DNA from 2 places in the Bartonella sp. HY328 genome. Region 2 is predicted to be linked to the other one. Evidence: predicted binding sites of a transcription regulator. Region 2 holds the regulator's gene; the other holds the start of a gene.
What was found. The regulator LexA, encoded in region 2, represses DNA repair genes until DNA is damaged. The targets are predictions, from matches to a motif close to TGTTCNNNNTGTGTTCNG.
Positions count from the first base shown of each region.

Region 1: N5852_RS10260 (DNA recombination protein RmuC) is a predicted target of LexA. The motif match lies at 2,443-2,460, and genes of this name have one in related genera.

Region 1 is NZ_CP104883.1:2,399,142-2,403,581, forward strand. Features, by position in the region: gene dmeF (CDF family Co(II)/Ni(II) efflux transporter DmeF) at 1-140, shown strand, start outside; gene N5852_RS10255 (metallophosphoesterase) at 215-1,159, shown strand; gene N5852_RS10260 (DNA recombination protein RmuC) at 1,223-2,380, opposite strand; gene def (peptide deformylase) at 2,708-3,232, shown strand; gene fmt (methionyl-tRNA formyltransferase) at 3,232-4,155, shown strand; gene truA (tRNA pseudouridine(38-40) synthase TruA) at 4,178-4,440, shown strand, end outside.
Region 2 is NZ_CP104883.1:1,489,322-1,493,761, forward strand. Features, by position in the region: gene imm45 (Imm45 family immunity protein) at 321-647, shown strand; gene lexA (transcriptional repressor LexA) at 1,288-2,040, opposite strand; gene hfq (RNA chaperone Hfq) at 2,274-2,510, opposite strand; gene N5852_RS06350 (hypothetical protein) at 2,881-3,477, shown strand; gene N5852_RS06355 (phosphoadenylyl-sulfate reductase) at 3,841-4,440, shown strand, end outside.

The DNA of each region.
Region 1 (4,440 bases), 910 kb from region 2:
TAAATAGTGAAGTTCCGCAAACGCCCGATTATTATAAAGGGCGACTACATGGAATTCATGAATTGTCGCATATTACCATTGAAGTCAACAACCATAGTGAAAATCTATTATTGGCGAAATATGTAACAAAAATGCAATAAAATAGTCACGCGGCTGAAACCTCTACTTTTTAAAGAATGCACATTAAAAATGTGCATTTAAGAGGGAATATAAGATGATTAATCGGCGTAATCTTTTACAAACTATTTCAGCTGCGGCGGTTCTCGCCCCTTTTACCAGTATCAAGCCAATAATTGCAGCAAACAAACAAGGTTCCTTTTCTTTTGGCGTATTAACCGATCCTCAATATGCGGCAATTGCTTCTAATGGCCAAACGCGTTTTTATGCCAACAGCCTCTGGAAATTGGAAGAATGCATCAATCATTACAATAAGGAAGAGTTGGAATTTGTTATCACCCTTGGTGATATTATTGACCGCCATTATACCAGTTTTAACGATATTTTACCAATTTATGACCGCTTAAAACATCCAAACTTCTTTGTTTTAGGCAACCATGATTATGATGTTGCAGGCGATTATATCAGGTCTATCTCCCGCACCCTTGGACTTACCAAAAACTATTATGATTTTAGTGGTGGTGGTTACCGCTTTATTGTCATTGATGGCAATGAAATAAGCCTATTTGCTCCACCTAAAGGTAATAAATACCTCAACATACCTGATGATCCGCGGTTGGAAATTGCTCAAAAACGTTTAGACGCATTAAAAGCCAAAGGCGCTGATAATGCACAGATCTGGAATGGCTCTTTGTCTGACGAGCAGTTCCAATGGTTGGAAAATACGATACAAGCCGCAGAAAAAGCCAATGAACGCGTTGTCGTCTTTGGACATTATCCGATTTTTCCAGCCAATATGCACAATATGTGGGATAGCGAACGGCTGCTTGATCTTTTAACCGCCCATAAAAATGTTATCGGCTATTTTTGTGGCCATAATCATCAAGGCAATTATGGCGAAAAAGGCGGCAAATATTTTGTTAATTTAAAAGGCATGGTGGAAACGCCTGATACGACTGCTTATTCGATATTCACCGTTCATGATGACCGCTTGGAAATTAAAGGTTTTGGCCGTGAAGAAAGCCGCACTTTAAAATATTAATGATAACTGCCAAGCGCATTGGCAAAGTCACCAACGCGCTTGGCTTTCAGGCCTATTAATAAATTACAGTAAACTATCCGATGGCAAACCATCATCGGGCGGTTTATTATGCTTTATTTCACCCAGTTCCAAAGCCTCAATGCGGCTACCGCGCCGCAATAGTTTTGATGAAGAAATAAGAATATCATCAACATCTTTTTCGGCCATTTGAAAATGACTTTGCAATTTGCGCACCCGTTCATCAAGGCGGTTAAGATCTTGCATCAATGCCCAAACCTCTGCCTGTATTAAATGAGCCTGCTCACGCATGCGCGCATCTTTTAAGACTTGTTGCACCACATCAATGGCTAGCAATAATAATGACGGCGACACAATAATAACACGAGCACGATTGGCTTTTTCAACAATGCTTTCAAAAGTTTCATGAATGGTTGCAAATATTGATTCTGATGGCACAAACATAAAGGCTGTGTCTTGGGTTTCACCACTTATGAGATATTTTTGCGAAATATCACGTATATGAACATCCATATCAGTGCGAAAACGTTGCTCGGCTCTTTGGCGAAGTTCATCCGTTGTTGCTTCACGCATCGCATTCCAAGCTTCTAAGGGAAACTTTGCATCAATAACCAGATGAGGCGCAGCATTGGGCAAATAAATCACGCAATCAGGCCTTGTGCCATTTGATAAAGTTGCTTGAAATTTATAACTGGTTGGCGGTAATGCATCGGATATTATAGCTTCCATCCGCCCCTGACCAAAAGCACCACGTGTTTGCTTATTGGATAAAATCGACTGCAATTCAACAACCTGCCCTGCAAGGGTTTGAATATTGTTTTGTGCACGATCAATAACCGCAAGCCGCTCTTGCAAACGTACCAAATTTTCATGAGTTGTGCGGGTTTGTTGACCAATAGACTGCCCTAAATGCTGACTTAAACCATCTAAACGTTCGCCAATTGCATGGTTAAGCTCGGCTTGGCGTGTACCAAACAACTCCGCCATGGTTTGCATGCGCCCTTGCATTTCCGCCTGGGCTTGCAGCAATGCATTGATATGATAATCATTGTGGCGCGCGCGCTCATCAGCCTCAATCTCAATACTTAATTTTTGTCGTAGATTAAGCCTAGAGACGATAATTGCGATAATGATGACTCCAATAAGCACACTGCCAAGCCCAAACATAACGAGTTCACTTGAGGAAAAATTGCTGATTGGCATGGAGTACCAGTCTTTCAAATTGTAAAATACGAATCAAATTGTGTAACAATATTAAATAAAACAGAAACAAAAATCGATCAAAACATGAACATATTATTTTAATTATTGTTGACAGACTTGATAACAGCTAATATCTGCTTGAACTTTACACTTGCAACATGTTCGGGTAAATTCGCCAAACTTTATATTCTGTTCATTTTCAATTTTAATGGCGGATTATATGGATTGCTCTTATCGTTCATCTTTTTCATTTGGTTTTACGCAAAATCAAATGCGCTTACTTTAATACGTAAAAATTGCTTATTTGCAGTTGGTTAGCTGAAGGCCATGTCTATAAAACCGATTATTATTTTGCCCGATCCAATTTTGCGGGAAATATCAAAACCAGTGGAAAGCATTAATGACGCATTACGCCAGCTTGCGAATGACATGCTTGAAACCATGTATGCAGCACCGGGAATTGGGCTTGCGGCTATACAAATTGCTGAACCTATACGGCTTTTAGTCATGGATGTTGCTGATAAAGACCAGCCTAAAGCACCAATGGTGATGTTTAATCCCAAAGTCATCTGGTCGTCGGAGGAGCGTAATACTTATGAAGAAGGTTGCCTTTCCATTCCTGATTATTATGCCGAAGTAGAGCGCCCTAAAATGGTGCGCGTTACCTATATTGATCTTGATGGCAAGGCACAAGAAATTGCTGCGGATGATCTTTTAGCCACCTGCGTCCAACATGAAATCGACCATTTGGATGGCAAGCTTTTTATCGACCATTTATCACGTGTCAAGCGCGAAATGGTGGTAAAGAAATTTAAAAAACGGGCAAAAGAACAAGGCGAAAAGGTATTATAATGCGGCTATGTTTTATGGGCACACCCGATTTTTCGGTGACTATTCTTGATGCTTTGGTCAAAGCTGGCCATGAAATTGTTGCAGTTTATAGCCAACCGCCGCGCCCAGCCGGTCGCCGTGGGCTTGAATTTACGCCATCACCCGTACAAAATCGCGCGGAAGTTTTAGGCCTTCCGGTCTTTACGCCAAAAAGCTTGAAATCTCAAGAAGAGCAAGCAAAGTTTGCAGCCTTAAACTTGGATGCCGCGATAGTGGTTGCCTATGGCCTATTATTACCCAAAGCTATTTTAGATGCGCCACGTCTTGGCTGCTATAATGGCCATGCGTCACTTTTACCGCGTTGGCGAGGTGCTGCCCCAATTCAACGTGCTATCATGGCTGGTGACAGCGAAACTGGTATGATGATTATGAAAATGGATGAGGGGTTGGATACTGGCCCTGTTGCCCTAACGCAATCCATTACCATTGGCGAAGAAATGACTGCCGGGCAATTACATGATGCATTATCGCAAATAGGTGCAGATTTAATGGTGAAAGCCATGGACTTGCTAGCTAAAGGTGAACTTCCCCTCACCCAACAAAGCAATGAAGGCATCACTTACGCACAAAAAATCAGCAAGCAAGAAACCCGTATTGATTGGACGCAGACAGCACGCAGCGTACAAAAGCAAATTTGTGGTCTTGCACCATTTCCAGGTAGCTGGTGCGAAATGGATATTGGTGGCCGTGTCGAGCGCGTAAAAATTCTTGGTGCTAAACTTGGTGAAAAAACGCTAGGTGAAATTGCAAGCTTTGATAAACGAGATTGCTCGGTTCAATGCCAAGATGGCAAAGTTATTTTGACAAGATTGCAAAAAGCTGGTGGTAAAGCATTAAATAGTGATGAATTTTTGCGCGGCAATGTTGTAACAAGCGTCATTTAGCTAATAAAAATAGGATTGTGCTTTGCCTCGCTATAAGCTTTTAATTGAATATGATGGTACGCCTTATGCTGGTTGGCAAAGGCAGGATAATCTTGCAAGTGTCCAAGGGGCAATTGAAAGCGCTATTTTTAAATTCACAGGCGAAAACCCAACCATTACGACGGCTGGACGCACCGATGCAGGGGTGCATGCTTTGGGGCAAGTTGCTCATGTTGATTTGACAAAGGAATGGCGCATTGACACGGTGCGTGATGCTTGTAATGCCCATCTCATTCAAAATCGCGA
Region 2 (4,440 bases):
CCTAATGGTTTTGGGGACAAGTAATTCAATTTTCATATTGCTAAGGTAAAGGACATTTGGCAGTTATTAAAATCTATATCAGAAGCACTTGTTTTAGATATATGAAATAATAAAACCGTAAATAATAATATTCTGATTAGTATGACCACGATAAAATCCTTAATAAATCTAATTTACCAATATAAATATTTTTTAATAATAGGCGATAACATTATAGAATTTTAAATAATTATATATATTATACTTATATCAATAAATAATATTTAAATATAGCTTGCTAGCAACAATTTATTTTGGATGACACATAGGTCAATAATGCGATGATAAAATTAAAAGATTATAAAGAAGCATTATTAAGGCGAGGAAATGTATTGAGAGTAAAAGGCATATATCCTCATGAAGCGTTTGTTGACTTGATGATCTTTGAAACACAGAAAGCAATTTGTCCGCTAGGTCTTATAGTTACAACTGGGTATAAGGCTGGTTTAATTCTACAAACATATCCTGAGGAAGCTTATGCATATCCATTAAGCGGCATATATAAGCATTGGCTAGTAGAGAACTGGATAAAATGGGGGTATCCAAGCTGCGATATTGATGATGTATATATTATAGAACGTTATTTTACCGCAACGGTCTGTTTTTAATTCGGTAAAATTGGGCTGCCCGATTTTAAAAGGCTTAATGCCGGTTTTGCTTGGTTTCTTTCATTGAGCAGCATTGAAAACTAAATTGATAAATTTTAGCATTATTGAAGGTTTCATTGCAAATATCTCGGTTAAGCACTTGGCTTTTGTGTCGAGAGCCAATCTTGCAGCTTTTACCAATCCCTTTTACTAAAAACAGACGCATCGCCACCAAGTCATTTATTCATAGCTTTTGAAGGTTGAAAGCAAGCATATTTTGCTTTTGTTTTTTTAAATGGAGATTAGTTGTCTTTTATAAAGTATTAAGGCTGAGGAGGCGGTCATTTGCTAGCTTAAAGGGGAGGGGCTTTTAGTTGATAATTGTCAACTAGTCTCGCCTTATTGTTTCAATGAACATTGGCAACCTAAAAAGAAAATGTGTTGCTATCTCAATCTCAATCTCAATCTTTGCCAAGGGAATGGATTGGCAAAGAGTTTATTCTCCTTAAAAAACTTGCGAAAAAGGAATGATTGCTATTTGATGCGATTATAAAAAACTAAGGCCAATACCTTAAAAATTATTTTCCCATGACAAGAATATTCCCACATTACCTTTGTAATTTTTAAATATAGCTTATCATCGACATCAATAGCGCCAAGCCTAATAACTGCGGAATAATCCTACCAACTTTCCTTGAATATTAACGCGATTGGCTGGTAGAATGCGGCTTTCATAAGCGGGGTTTGCCGCCTCCAGCTCAATAAGATTTCCCTTTGGCTTATAGCGCTTCAAGGTTGCTTCTTCATCATCAACCAAGGCAACCACAATTTCGCCAGTTAGTGCCACGTCAGCCTTACGGATAATCACCGTATCGCCATCATGAATACCAGCTTCAATCATCGAATCGCCCTTAACCTCAAGGGCATAATGTTCGCCCTTGCCAATCATATCAATTGGCATAGTAATGCTGCTTGTTTGGTGCTGAATTGCCGATATGGGTACGCCAGCTGCAATTCGTCCCATAACAGGAATGTCAACATTACTATTAGCAGCGACAAGGCGATTAGCCGAAATTGTGCCATTGCCAGTGACTGTGCCATTACCAGCGACTGGAAATTTCGATTTGGCAAGCGAATTTGGCGAAGCCAAATTGCTATTATCCGCCATGCTGCCATAATTATAAGAGGGGCGGTGGGGCATATCGGGAAGTTTAATAATTTCCATTGCGCGGGCGCGGTTTGGTAGACGGCGAATAAAACCACGCTCTTCCAATGCGGTGATAAGCCGATGAATGCCCGACTTAGATGCTAGTTCAAGCGCATCTTTCATTTCATCAAATGATGGCGGTATTCCTGTTTCTTCCAGTTTTTCATGGATGAACATCAGCAATTCACGTTGTTTGCGCGTTAACATAAAAACCCCATAAGTCGAATCATTGGCACAAATAGTGAACATATCATATATGTTCCACTATTGTTCTGCAATAGGGGCAAATAATTTAAATTAAATTGCAATTTTGAAGTGGTATTGCATTTTTATAATTTGTTTAAGTACTGTTTTTATTGGCTTATTGGATTTGATGTTTTTAAACAAAAATGCCGGCTGTGTTAGCCGGCATTTTATCAAAAATATTGCATGTTGAAGAATTAATCTTCTTCATTTTCAAACATTTGCACTGGCTGGCTTGGCATGATTGTTGAAATAGCATGCTTATAAACCAATTGCGAATGACCATCTCTACGCAATAAGACGCAGAAATTATCAAAAGAGGTGACAATACCGGTAAGCTTGACGCCATTTACCAAGAAAATTGTCAATGAAATTTTTTGCTTTCTTACGGCATTCAAAAATAAATCTTGAAGATGTTGCGCCCGTTCTGCCATTGTTTTTACCTTTTATTGCGAACCGCATAACTAATTATTTTTATTTCATAGCATGCTAACAGCAAGGGCTGTCAAGTTAAATTCAAAATTATTACAATATATTACAAAATATTTTGTTTTTTGGCTTGTAATTGTAGGATTTTCGCCGCTAACGCTTTTGGTTTCGAGCAAAGATCGGCCGTTGGAGCGGTTGGCGTTATTTATGTTCAATTGGTTTAAACGCCCATTAATAATTATTGAATTGATAGGGCCTATACTCGCCTTAGTTTTGCGCTTTGTTCATTACTATGTAAAAATTGTTGCGGCAAGCTGTTCAGCAACAGTTCAGAATAATGGGCTATCTTTAAGGCAATGATACGAGGTTACTTTTATGAATAAGATTTCGGCACTTTTTTTGACATTGCTTGGAACGGCGTTGATAGCGCCATCGGTTGGTTATGCAAAAATGACAATTTATACCAATCCGCCAGCAGCTGCTGCGCCATTGCCACCAGCGCAACCAACACAACCCGCACCGCCACCACCGCCAGCACAAAATCAATATCCGGAGCGTCCTGTGCAGCCTGCACCACCACCAAGTGGTAATCGTCCGCAGCGCCCGATGCCACCGCAAAATGATAGGCCAATTGTTGTGCCAGGTCCCGTTGCGCCGCAATATGACAATGCCTATCCGCAGCGCCCAATGCCGCCACAATATGACCGCCCACAATATGATAGACCGCAATATGATAGACCGCATCCTCCGCGTCCTATGCCGCCGCAAGATAGCCATGGCTATCCCTTAGACACAAGACCAAATTATCAAGGACCAAATGGTCAAGATTACGATAGGCCAATTTATAATCCAAATGCACGGCCGCAATATAACCGACCAAATTATAACCCACCACGGCCAAGGCCACAAGACCAACGGCCAGTTTACCGTGATGATGATAGGGGCTATTATGATCGTCCATCGCTCTATTAAGAGTGGTGATGAAATAAAGTTAGTTTAAAAGTCAATTAAGGCTGGAAATAGACAAAAATTGGAAATGGTTTTGCCAATTCTAATAGTCTATTTCCAGCCTTTTATTATTTGTTACTGGTAAATATTGGGTATAAAACCTGTTATTGCATTAATCAACTGCCATAGTTTTTTGCCAACTGAGCCAAAATTTATCCCTATTGCTGCATGCAGATAAAATTTATCTCAAATGCAATGAATGTAAAAATTTGTTTCGGTTGTGTGGCATATTTTAAAAACCCTATCGGCGCAAAATAACTAGAATAAGTTTAAATTCCTGTAATCGGCTAACAAGTGCATTTTGCTATTTTGATTGCGGGGTTGGACATGACGGATTATTTAACCAATATTGCAGGTGAACTTAATAGCAAATTCGCGCGCTTAACTGTTCTTGAGCGCCTTGAAGCCGTTGCCACATCTTTTCCTAAGGGCTGTGTTTTTACCACCAGTTTTGGCCTTGAGGATCAAGTTCTTACTCATTTTATCGCGCAAAACCGTCTTGCTATAAAAATTGTTACCTTAGATACGGGGCGCTTGTTTCCGCAAACCTATAGTCTTTGGCAGGAAACAGAAGAAAAATACGGCATTAGAATTAAAGCAAAATACCCCCAAAGTGAGGGGCTAGAAGCATTGATTGATGATCAAGGCATTAACGGTTTTTATTTTTCGCCTGATATGCGCAAACAGTGCTGCTTTACCCGAAAAATCGAGCCTTTAGGCCGCGCATTAATCGGGCAACAGCTTTGGGTAACCGGTTTGCGTGGTGATCAATCTGCAGCACGTCATGATTTGGCATTTGTATCGTTTGATAGTGGTTACAATCTTATTAAAGCAAATCCGCTTTATGATATGAGCCGCAACGATCTTGTATTGATTGCGAAGCAAAATGACATTCCGATTAATAGCCTACACCAGGAAGGCTTTTTA